DNA from 3 places in the Mesobacillus sp. S13 genome. Region 1 is predicted to be linked to each of the others. Evidence: riboswitches for the same ligand, from Rfam matches in the RefSeq annotation. Region 1 holds a riboswitch; each other region holds the start of a gene.
What was found. Region 1 has a riboswitch for S-adenosylmethionine ahead of metK (methionine adenosyltransferase). Riboswitches for the same ligand answer to the same signal wherever they lie in the genome.
Positions count from the first base shown of each region.

Region 1 (4,190 bases):
CATTGTGTTTGGTTCTGGAACGAATTGATAAGTCAAATAGTGCTGCAATGCCTTGTAATCAAGGACGTCGTTTTCGAGCGCAAGCAGGATGCTCTTTTTCTCCGAACCAAAGAACGTGCGGTCGCCATCTTCAAAATAGAAGAAAGGCTTAATGCCGAAATGGTCACGAGCACCGTAAAGAACCTGCTCCTCTTTATCCCAGATGACAAATGCGAACATGCCGCGCAGCTTGTCGACAGCCTGCTCTTTTAGATGGCTATAAAGAGCAATGATGACTTCCGTATCCGAATGAGTTTCGAAGCTTAGTCCTTCTTCAATCAACTCTTCGCGAAGCTCAAGATAATTGTAGATTTCCCCGTTGAAAATGATCCAGTAGCGCTCATTTTCATAGGTCAATGGCTGATGGCCAGCCTCAAGATCAATGATACTCAGGCGGCGGAAGCCAAATTGGATATGCTCATCATAGAAATAACCATCATCATCAGGACCGCGATGGGTAATGATGTCATTCATATTTTTAAACAGCTGCTTATCATCGCCGCTGAACTTTTGTGCATTCTCATGTACACAACCGATAAAGCCACACATTATGTACTTCACCTTCTCCATTTCAAAAAAATTTATTGTTATTTCCCAGTGATTTACTAGCTAAAAACATACCATCTAATACTATCATTAAACGTAAAATTTTTGCAGTAAAATCTAAGGGAAATTTAAGGTAATACTTTATTTTACACCTTTTGGACCATACACAAACCTGGTGACACTTTTTGGTGTTCCTTGATTAGACGGCAAATAATAAGGGGAGTTACATATTTCTATGCAACTCCCCTTGTATTTTTTATTTTCCTTGTGCCTGAGTGCGAAGCGTCTCAGCCTTGTCTGTACGCTCCCATGGAAGGTCAACGTCAGAACGGCCAAAGTGACCGTAAGCAGCTGTCTGCTTGTAGATTGGCTTGCGCAGGTCAAGCATGTTGATGATTCCAGCAGGGCGAAGGTCGAAGTTGCTTTCAACAACATCGATTAGTACATCCTCGCTTACTTTGCCTGTTCCAAAAGTATCGATTGAAATGGATACCGGACGGGCAACACCGATTGCGTATGCAAGCTGAACTTCAACTTTTTCAGCAAGGCCGGCAGCTACGATGTTTTTCGCAACGTAACGTGCAGCGTATGCCGCTGAACGGTCAACTTTTGTAGGATCCTTACCGGAGAATGCGCCTCCGCCGTGGCGAGCGTATCCGCCATAAGTATCAACAATGATTTTACGGCCAGTAAGACCAGCATCACCCTGTGGACCACCGATTACGAAACGGCCAGTTGGGTTGATGAAGTATTTTGTGTTCTCGTCGATCAATTCTGCTGGTACGACAGGGTTGATCACGTGTTCCTTAAGATTGCGCTGGATTTGCTCAAGCGAAACTTCAGGATGGTGCTGAGTTGAGATAACGATCGTATCGATGCGGACTGGCTTGTCGTTTTCATCGTATTCAACCGTTACTTGAGTTTTACCGTCTGGACGGAGGTATGGAAGGATCTCTTCCTTGCGCACCTCAGTCAGGCGGCGTGAAAGCTTGTGAGCCAATGAAATCGGAAGAGGCATAAGCTCTTTCGTTTCATTACATGCAAAACCGAACATCAAGCCCTGGTCCCCAGCGCCGATTGCTTCGATTTCTGCATCTGACATTTGTCCTTCACGTGCTTCAAGAGCCTGGTCAACACCCATAGCGATGTCAGCAGACTGCTCGTCAATGGAAGTCAAAACTGCGCAAGTTTCAGAGTCGAAACCATACTTAGCGCGAGTATAGCCAATTTCCTTGACGGTTTCACGAACAATTTTCGGAATATCTACGTATGTAGATGTAGTGATTTCGCCTGCAACTAGTACAAGGCCTGTCGTAACTGATGTTTCAGCAGCAACACGTGCATTAGCATCTTTTGCAAGGATCGCATCCAAAATCGCGTCAGAAATCTGGTCGCAAATTTTATCCGGATGGCCTTCTGTTACTGATTCAGAAGTGAACAAACGGCGTTTGTTTGACATCTGAGTTCCTCCCTCATGTATAAAAATTGATCGAGGCTGTCCCAATACAGACCTCGGGTTGATACGGTACTCATTCCCTATGTAGTATGAAATAAACGCTGAGTTTTTATTAGAAAAATTTGTTTAGGATTCATGGTGAATATCTTTTTTTCCTAATCTCACCCACGGGAGCAATGACACCTAAGAAGGCATTCCAGCTGCAAATCAATGCATTGGACAGAAAAAAGCAATATAAAAAACCTCTCCATTTACGAGGAAAGGTTTTAGCTTAAATCCGCGCCTTTCGCTCTTATCGTTCAAGGGCAGTTCCCTTGCGTCAGGTTAGCACCTTTGCCCGGAAAAAGGCCAGCATTCCAAAAAGCTGTTTTTTCACGTCTGCAGGTTGCTGGGTTTCATTGGGCCTGTCCCTCCACCAGCTCGGGATAAGAGAGTATCCGTTCAAGTCCAAATCATAACGAAACTATAATGGCATGTCAATGGTTTTCTCGGTAAAATTGTCGATTGTTGTTGAAAGTTTTTCTGTAAACTAAAATGGTCTTGAAAAGCATCCTTTTCGCTTGACTATATAAAGAAAGAATTATATAACGCAAGATAGGTACATGGTAATTTTTCGAGCGATTAGTATAGATTAATCGAACAAATGTGTTATACTAATATCGAGATGTAAACACTTACAAAATTATTAATCTTTTAAAAAAGGAAGGTATTCTCCGATGAATGTTGTAGGAATATCAAATGAACTTTCAGCATTATTAAGTGGCAGCAATGTGCAAATCCAGTTATCCGTTCCCCAGCTTGTTGAAAAAGTCCTGAACCGAAATGAAGGGCTCCTGACTTCAACTGGCGCTGTACGAGCGACAACTGGTAAGTATACTGGCCGTTCACCTAAAGATAAATTCATTGTTGAAGAAGAGTCCGTAAAGGACAAAATTGACTGGGGCTCTGTTAACCAGCCGATTTCAGAGGAATCTTTCACAAAACTATATAATAAGGTATTGAATTTCCTTACAGAAAAAGAAGAAGTATTTGTATTCAAAGGATTTGCAGGTGCTGACACAAAACACCGCCTTCCGATCCAGGTCATCAATGAATACGCCTGGCATAACCTTTTCGCCCATCAATTGTTCATCCGCCCAACAGAGGAAGAGCTTGTGGACCATGAGTCTGAATTCACGGTGATCTCTGCCCCAACATTCAAAGCGGATCCAAAAGTTGATGGAACAAATTCCGAAACATTCATCATCGTCTCCTTCGAACAGCGCGTCGTGTTGATCGGCGGAACGGAATATGCGGGCGAAATGAAGAAGTCCATTTTCTCTGTGATGAACTACCTTCTGCCTGAAAGCGGCATTCTTTCCATGCACTGCTCTGCAAACGTGGGACGCGAAGGCGATGTAGCCTTGTTCTTCGGTCTGTCCGGAACAGGAAAAACGACTCTTTCAGCTGATAACAATCGTCGTTTGATTGGTGATGATGAGCATGGCTGGTCAGCTAACGGTGTGTTCAACATCGAAGGCGGCTGCTACGCAAAGTGTATCAACTTATCGAAGGAAAAAGAACCGCAGATTTATGACGCGATTCGTTTTGGTTCAGTGCTTGAAAATGTCGTCGTCGATGAAGAAACACGTGTGGCAGATTATGATGATGGCAGCCTGACTGAAAATACTCGTGCAGCCTATCCGATTCAGGCGATCGAAAACATCGTGGACCCAAGCATTGCCGGACATCCAAACGCGATCGTCTTCCTGACTGCTGATGCATTCGGAGTATTGCCTCCAATCGCCAAGCTAACGAAAGAACAGGCAATGTACCACTTCTTGAGCGGATATACATCTAAGCTTGCTGGAACCGAGCGCGGCATCACTTCTCCGCAGGCAACGTTCTCAACTTGCTTCGGATCACCTTTCCTTCCGCTTGCAGCAACAAGATATGCGGAAATGCTCGGTGAAAAGATCGATGAGCACAATGCGAAGGTATTCCTCGTGAACACAGGATGGACAGGCGGAGAATACGGCACAGGAAGCCGCATGAAGCTGGCCTACACTCGTGCAATGGTCCAGGCAGCACTTGAAGGCGAACTGAACAATGTCGAAACCGTCAAAGACGAAATCTTCGGCCTGGATATCCCGGCACATGTACCAGGAGT
Region 1 is NZ_CP084622.1:3,714,625-3,718,814, forward strand. It holds gene asnB (asparagine synthase (glutamine-hydrolyzing)) at 1-588, opposite strand, end outside; gene metK (methionine adenosyltransferase) at 842-2,044, opposite strand; SAM riboswitch class I at 2,331-2,473, opposite strand; gene pckA (phosphoenolpyruvate carboxykinase (ATP)) at 2,758-4,190, shown strand, end outside.

Region 2 (4,190 bases), 2.1 Mb from region 1:
GGATGATGCATAAATGACGCCCTTCCCTTGAGCTGCAAGCTGGGCAATCAGCTCAAAAATATCCCGTTTCGCACCTACATCGACCCCCTTGGTTGGCTCATCAAAGATATACACGTCTGCATCTGCAATCAGCCACCTGCCAATCGCCACCTTCTGCTGATTCCCGCCCGAGAGGTTTTCGACCCTCGCATTTTCTGAGGAAGTCTTGATTCCGAGAGCCTTTATGTATTCCTGTGCAGTTTTTTTCTCAGCCCGACGGTCGATAAAACTGAAATATTTTGAGAATCTCTTAAGATTGACAGCTGTAAGATTCGCGGTAACTGATTCTGCGACAAGCACACCTTCCTTGCGCCGCTCTTCTGGCACAAGGGCCAGGCCGCTTTTTACAGCTGCATGAGGACTTGTCAGTTTCAGGTTTTCTCCTTTTAACTTTACGGTTCCACTCTTTATTGGCACTGCGCCAAACAACGCTTTGCATAGTTCAGTCTTTCCAGCTCCTACAAGGCCGGCCAATCCGACAATCTCTCCTGTCCTTACATGGAGAGAAGTGTTTTTTACCTTATCTCCATCTGTTAGTCCTTCAACTTCCAGAAGGGTTTCACCAGACTTGCTGACCCTTTCCGGGAATTGGTCTTCCAGCTTACGGCCGAGCATGTATTCAATTACCAGCTGAGTGTCGACTTCAGGAATAGTCTTTTTAGCGACCAGTTCGCCATTTCGCATAATTGTCAGCTCATCACACAGTTCAAAAATCTCTGGCAAGCGATGGGAGATGAAGATGATGCCCACATTCCTCTTTGCCAGGTCCCTTGTAATTCTGAACAGTTCAGTCGTTTCGATATGGCTGAGAGGAGCGGTTGGTTCATCAAGGATTAAAAATGAACATTCACTTGAAATTGCCCGGGCAATCAGAACAAGCTGTTTTTCGGCGAGGGTCAGATCCCCGGCCAGCTTTTTTACGGGAATCTGTAGGTGCATGTCTGATAAAATGGCCTCTGCCTGATTGAAAAGCTGTTTCCAATTCACCCAATGCTTGTTTTTCATTCCCTGCACTGTGTGATTAAGCATGATATTTTCTGCTACAGTCAGCGACGGGATGATTGCTGTATCAACCTCCTGGTATACCGTCTGGATTCCGAGTTTCTGCGCATCTGCCGGCTTGCGGATTTCCACCTTCCTGCCATCAAGCTGGATTTCACCGGTGAAATGGTCGTGTGCTCCAGAAAGCACCTTCATTAATGTGGATTTGCCAGCGCCATTCGCACCGATCAACGCATGGATCCTGCCCGTTTCTGTGCTGAAATCCACCTTATTCAGCGCAAGCACTCCCGGAAACTCAATACTGATGTTTTTCATTTGAAGTTCCATCCCGATGTCTCCTCTCTATCATTCTGCAAAGCAGACACTCTCTTAAGTTTGAGAGTGCCTGTTTTGATTGAGTGTAAACTGGAAAAAATCGCACAGAATTTCCAATTCGCTATAAAAGTGAAATTCTCGCTATATAAATTGAAAAGTCGCTATAAAACCAATAAAGTCGCTATATTATTGAAAAAGTCGCTATATAATCGAGAAAGTCGCTATATAATATTTTTTTCAGCTATAAAAACTTCTCAACCAACCATTTCCATATTTATTTCTTATAATGATCCTTCAATTTCTCCATCCAGTCTTCCAAAAATGCATCGGATTTGCCCCAGCCTTCGATGATTTCAGCTAAATTTGCCATGTTCACCGGTTCTTTTGACTGCTGCAGCTCTTCCTGTGAAATCAGTGATGCTTCAAGGTCATAGCTTGCTGGAGTTTCTTCACCGGCAAGCTTTTTCGCAAGCAATCTCATATTCACTTCCCCAATCAGCTTCGGGTCAACAGCGGCCGTGTATTTCCATGAGCTTCCATCTCCCTGGATTTCCTGCAGGTCAGCATTGGAAACATCAATTCCGTAAATCTTGATTTCATCGCGGCCTGCTTCCTTGATGGCACGTGCTGCACCGATCGCAAATGCGTCCCAAGTTGCGAAAATCGCGTCAATTTCTCCTTTTGGATGCTTATTCAACATCGCTGCAACAGCGTTCTGCGTCTGTACGCTAGTATCGGCTGCAGCCACTCCGAATCTCTCAACCTCTTTGATTCCTGGATTCGCCTTTAAGGTTTCCTGGTAAACTTTATTTCTTCTTACCATCGGCGGGAAGCCATCTACCCATAGATAAACGATATTTGCTTCGCCATTTTGGTCTTTCACAAGCTGGTCTAGCGCCTGAGTGGCGAGGGCTTCATCGTCCTGGGAAGTAAGAGTGACACCTTCTACCTGAGCAAGGTCTGGATTCGAATCAAAAGTTACAACACTTTTGCCCTCATCCACTAACTTTTTCACATCATCTACTGTTGCCGCATCGTCACCATGCGAGATGATGAATCCATCATAATCCTGCTGCAGCCCTTGGTTAATCGCGTCATGGAATTTTGCTGTATCTCCATTCGCAGTAAAAACGTCTACCTTAAAGCCAAGAGCTTCTCCTTCTGCTTTCGCTCCGGCTAAAAATTGTGCAGTATGGTCGTCTCCGCCAATCTTGCGGATAACTTTAATTTTGACTTCCTCACCTTTGGCAAATCGCTCCGGAACTCCCTCAACAGGACCGGAGGCCGTCTTCGTCTCTCCTCCGCCACAGCCTGTCAGCAGCAATGCGGAAGCAACTGCACCTAAAAATACTTTTTTCATTCCTTTTTTCATCTGAATTTCCCCCTTTGATTGATCTGCCTGACTAACACAAATAAAAAAACCTCTCCAGAAAAGAGAGGTTTCAAACGCAGTAAAAATGCAAAGGTCGGATTCCTCTCTTATCTTTCAAAACAAAAAAATTGTTTTGCAGGATTTAGCACCAATTCCACTTGGAACGGTTGCTGGGCGTCATAGGGCCAGTCCCTCTGCCACTCTTGATAAGAGAATTTCTTTATTGAGTTAATGTTGCAAATCGATAAATTTTACTTTAAACTCCTATACTCATATTGTCAATATTATTTCGAAAATTTAATTTTATTCTTTTTTCACACCAAGCAAAAAGGAAGACTCCGCTTAGGAATCTTCCTTTTCAATTAACCCCTTCCTGCTGCGGTCATCCATTCAAACTGGCGAAGCTTCACTTCGTACAGTGTCAAAGGGTCGCGGTACAGTTCTGGGTTGATTCTCATTTTTTCAAGTTCCGTCTTGCCATACTCGATTTCGGAATTGGCATCTTCCACTGCTTTTTCTAGAACGTTGAATGGATTTTTGAAGAACAGGTTCACATCTCGTTCAATCGATTTTTCAAAAATCTCGAATTGCTGCAGGAATCTTTTCGCAGTGGTTACGCCGATCTCATAATAATCTTCTGTCTCCAGATAGGTTTTGTATCGGTTATAAAGCATCGCATTGTTTTGCGGCAGCACGCCTAGCAGCTTGCCTGCGCTCTTCAGGAAGAATTGCTGTGGTGTCGAGCGGTTCATGATGTTGATTTTTTCATAGTGAACGCCGTTCGTCATCCGGCTTGCATCGCGGCGCCAATCATCAAGTACCCTGAAATCGCAGTCCAGGCTGATCCGTTCATCTCCATACATCGAGTTGAAACCGTCAGCCATTTCATTCAGGTAGTTTTGGCTATGATCGAATTCGTCCTTCGAATGCTGAATCCAGCTCTGCAAATCCTCATGGAATTTCGGCAACAGTGTTTCATCAAGATATTCTCTTATCTTCTTGTTCATCGCTTCATCCATTTCAGTATGGATTTTTCCGAAATCGCTATCCTCTGTTACCAATTCAGAACAACTCCGCAGGATTCCCGGAATTTTTTCAATGATTTCCGTACGGGTTTCGTCCTTGATTTTACGGTACGACTTCTGAATGGATTTCGATTTCTCTTCCTCGATGTCACCCAGCTGATTGATCGCACCATTCAGCTTGCTTACCATCTCTTCGTTCCAGCTGATTGTTTCCATATGGTCATTTTCAATTTCAATCCGTTTATCAAGCAAATATGTGATCGCCCTTCTCACAAAGAATTGCAGTTTTGCTATGCGCTCCTGCTCGAAGTCTACTGTGCTTCTGTTTGCTTGGATAAAATCAGAGAAATCTCTCAACTGCTTGCCTATGTCATAAGTAGCTGAGAAAGCGAACATCTTTGCTTCAGGATAGTATTGGCTGATTTCCGCTGATGTTT
Region 2 is NZ_CP084622.1:1,042,349-1,046,538, reverse strand. It holds gene LGO15_RS05305 (sugar ABC transporter ATP-binding protein) at 1-1,368, opposite strand, end outside; gene LGO15_RS05300 (sugar ABC transporter substrate-binding protein) at 1,631-2,728, opposite strand; SAM riboswitch class I at 2,833-2,941, opposite strand; gene LGO15_RS05295 (dynamin family protein) at 3,091-4,190, opposite strand, start outside.
Region 2: it holds a riboswitch for S-adenosylmethionine, as region 1 does, so the genes downstream of both, LGO15_RS05300 (sugar ABC transporter substrate-binding protein) here and metK (methionine adenosyltransferase) in region 1, are expected to answer to the same signal.

Region 3 (4,190 bases), 2.2 Mb from region 1:
CAATGCCTGCTTCTGTTTTATTGGCAACAGAACCGCCTATGAAATGCGAGTCGTATTTCAAAGCTGCATCCTTTAAAAACTCTTTGGCTGCTTGTGCTTCTTCTTCAGCTGTGGTCTTTAAATTATCGAGATCATAGCCGGTCGTCCATAGTTCAGGAAGGACTATCATATCGGGTTTTTGTCCATTTGCCTGTTCAATCAGTTTGGCTGCATTTTTGTAATTTGTTTCAGGATCTCCAAACGCAATATCCATTTGTAGGCATGCTATTTTAAATTTCATCATTCATCACCGCCATAATTTCTGAAAATTATATCTTTACAAGTTACTATTTACGTTATATCATTTGTGACTAGAATTTCAAATTAAAATTTTAAAATAAACATATAAATCCTAAGCAGGTGAGAAAATGGAATTTCCACAGTCAGATTTACTAAAGAGCCTGCCCAAGCAGTTTTTTGCTTCACTGGTGCAAAAGGTGGGCGCTTATACAGAAAAAGGGGCAGACATCATCAATCTTGGCCAGGGAAACCCTGACCAACCGACACCGCAGCATATTGTTAAAAAACTGAAGCAAGCTGGAGAGAATCCAGCGAACCATAAGTATTCTCCTTTCAGAGGGCAGCGTTCGTTACGAGTAGCTGCAGCGACATTTTATAAAAGGGAGTACGGAGTCGACCTTGATCCGGAAGAAGAAATTGCCATCCTTTTCGGGGGCAAGGCTGGCCTGGTAGAAATTCCTCAATGTCTGTTGAATCCTGGGGACACTATTCTCGTTCCAGATCCCGGCTATCCTGACTACTGGTCTGGAGTCGAGCTGGCCAGGGCAAAAATGGTGACAATGCCACTCCGGGAAGAGAATGACTTTATGCCTGATTATGAAGAGTTAGCTGCCGAGCAATTGGATAAAGCCAAGTTGATGTTCCTTAACTATCCCAATAATCCTACAGGGGCAGTTGCCGATAAACAATTTTTTGATGAAACAATCGAGCTTGCACGGGAGAATGAGATTTGTGTCGTTCACGATTTTGCTTATGGTGGAATTGGATTTGACGGGAACCGCCCACAAAGCTTTTTACAGTCTGAAGGCGCAAAAGACGTAGGAATCGAAATTTATACTCTGTCAAAAACTTATAATATGGCTGGATGGCGTGTTGGTTTTGCTGCAGGAAACAAGAGTGTGATTGCCGCAATCAACTTGCTGCAGGACCATATGTATGTCAGCTTGTTTGGTGCAGTGCAGGAAGCAGCTGCAGAAGCATTGCTGGGACAGCAGGAGTGTGTGGCCGAGCTAAACAATCTATATGAAACCCGAAGAAACGTACTTATTGACGGCCTGACAAAGATAGGCTGGCAGGTTACTGCTCCAAAGGGCTCATTTTTTGCGTGGCTGAAGGTTCCAGAACCATTTACTTCGGTTGAATTTGCGGATTTCTTACTGGAAAAAGCACATATAGCAGTTGCCCCAGGTGTAGGATTCGGTGACTATGGAGAAGGTTTTGTGCGGGTGGGACTGCTGACTTCGGCAGAGAGACTGCAGGAAGCAGTCAGCAGAATTGAAAGCTTGGAAATATTCAAAAAATAGTTGACATTGTTTTATGAACCTGACATAATCCTAATTAACAAATTTACTTTAACCAATTAAATAACTTGATTAAATTATTTTCTTATCAAGAGCAGGCGGAGGGACGAGCCCGATGAAGCCCGGCAACCGATCCAGCGTAAGCTGGGCACGGTGCTAATTCTTGCAGCGAAAGCTGAAAGATGAGAAGAGTTTAGTGTATTTTCTAACCTCTTCTTTGTGAAGAGGTTTTTTTAATGCCCAAAATACAACTGGGTTCAATAAGTATCGAAGGGATTGATCTTCATGAGTGAAATTACAGCGACTTACATAGTCCATGACGCCAAACATAACCCGCAGAAAAAAGCAGAGGGAATCGCGCTCGGCTTGACAGTGGGATCCTGGACTGACCTGCCGGAACTGGACCAAAAACAATTAAGAAAACATAAGGGAAGAGTGGTTTCTGTAGAAGGCTCGAGCCTGGACCATAATTCAGAAACAGTGGCAACAATCAAAATCGCCTATCCTGCCCTCAATTTTTCACCAGACCTGCCAGCCATTTTGACAACTGTTTTTGGAAAACTCTCGCTTGATGGCAAAGTGAAACTTGTCGATCTCGAATTTGGTGAAGAGTTAAAGAAACACTTCCCGGGTCCTCGCTTCGGAATTGAAGGAATCAGGAGGAAGCTTGGTGTCTATGACCGTCCATTGCTTATGAGCATCTTCAAAGGTGTCATCGGACGTGATATGGATTTTCTGCTAAAACAGCTTAAAGAACAAAGCCTTGGAGGAGTTGACCTGATCAAGGACGATGAAATCCTGTTTGAAAACGAGCTTACACCTATTGAAAAGAGGGTCACTCTTGGGAAAGAGGTCCTTGAGCAAGTCTATGAAACTACAGGGCACAGGACCTTATATGCGGCCAATCTGACAGGAAGAACTTCACAGTTGAAGGACAAAGCAAGAAAAGCGGCTGAACTTGGAGCCGATGCACTGCTGTTCAATGTGTTCGCCTATGGCTTGGATGTTTTGCAGGAACTAAGGGAAGATGATGAAATCAGCATCCCAATCATGGCTCACCCAGCGGTAAGCGGTGCGCTGACATCGGCCGATGAATATGGCTTTTCCCATTCCTTGCTTTTAGGAAAATTACTCCGCTATGCCGGAGCAGACTTCTCGCTTTTCCCGTCACCATATGGAAGTGTGGCACTTGAAAAGCAGCAGGCGATATCAATTGCTGAGGCACTGACTGCTGAGGATCAATACGAAAGGACCTTCCCGGTTCCATCAGCAGGCATACATCCTGGAATGGTGCCGCTATTAGTTAAAGATTTCGGAGTTGATTCAATCATAAATGCAGGCGGAGGCGTCCATGGTCATCCTGGTGGAGCACAGGGTGGAGGCAAGGCTTTCAGGCAGGCGATTGAAACCGTACTCCAGAGAAAAAGCCTTGAAGAAGGGTCACTGGAGCATGATGAATTGAAAACAGCTATACGCCTGTGGGGCTCATCAGAGGCGGTGGCAAAGTGAGTCAGCCAGTAATATTTTGCGACTTTGACGGAACAGTAACAGAAAAGGACAATATCATAGCCATCATGAATGAATTCGGTTCGGATGGCTGGGATGAAATAAAAGAAGCAGTGCTGGGCCGCAGGATTTCGATCAGGGAGGGAGTCGGGAAAATGTTTTCTCTCCTACCTGTTTCGAAGAAGGAAGAAATCATTCAGTTTGCTGTACAGAACGCCAGGATCCGCCCGGGATTTCAAGAGTTTCTTGATTATGCACATGAGGAAGGTATACCTGTTTATATCGTCAGCGGAGGGATTGATTTTTTCATAGAACCTATCATTCAAAAATTCGGACCGCTCGCTGGAGTGTATTGCAATAGTTCGGATTTTACAGGAAGTACGATAAAAATAGAATGGCCAAACAGCTGCGATGATCAATGTTCAAATGATTGCGGCTGCTGTAAACCATCCATCATGAGAAAGCTGGAAAAAAGGAGCGCATATAAAATAGTCATCGGTGACTCCGTAACAGATTTGGAAGCTGCAAAACAAGCCGACCTTGTGCTTGCCAGAGACTATTTAAAGGATAAATGCGAAGAATGGGAGATTGAACATAGACCATTCGAAACGTTTTATGACTGTATAGATGCACTTAAAACTGAGACAGGGGTGAGAGGATGAGCTCATTAGAAAGTAAGTGGGAAGAACTGGCCGACGTAAAGGCAGAACTGGCAGATCGTGATTGGTTCATGGGAACGAGCGGCAACCTGGCAATCAAAATGAACAGCGACCCGGTGCAATTCCTTGTAACGGCGAGCGGGAAAGATAAGCGGAAACGGACAGATGAGGACTTTTTGCTTGTTGACCAATTCGGCCGTCCGGTTGAAGAAACATATTTAAAGCCATCTGCTGAGACACTGCTCCATGTTGAGGTATACAAAAAGACAAACGCTGGCTGCAGCCTTCATGTCCATACCATCGATAATAATGTCATCTCTGAGGTCTATGGAGACAGAGGCGAGGTGCAATTCCAGGGGCAGGAACTGATTAAGGCATTTAATATCTGGGAGGAAGATGCTGTTCTAAAGATTCCTATTATTCCGAATTATGCACATATACCAAC
Region 3 is NZ_CP084622.1:1,549,445-1,553,634, forward strand. It holds gene LGO15_RS07715 (carbon-nitrogen family hydrolase) at 1-280, opposite strand, end outside; gene LGO15_RS07720 (pyridoxal phosphate-dependent aminotransferase) at 408-1,583, shown strand; SAM riboswitch class I at 1,663-1,769, shown strand; gene mtnW (2,3-diketo-5-methylthiopentyl-1-phosphate enolase) at 1,866-3,089, shown strand; gene LGO15_RS07730 (2-hydroxy-3-keto-5-methylthiopentenyl-1-phosphate phosphatase) at 3,086-3,748, shown strand; gene LGO15_RS07735 (methylthioribulose 1-phosphate dehydratase) at 3,745-4,190, shown strand, end outside.
Region 3: it holds a riboswitch for S-adenosylmethionine, as region 1 does, so the genes downstream of both, mtnW (2,3-diketo-5-methylthiopentyl-1-phosphate enolase) here and metK (methionine adenosyltransferase) in region 1, are expected to answer to the same signal.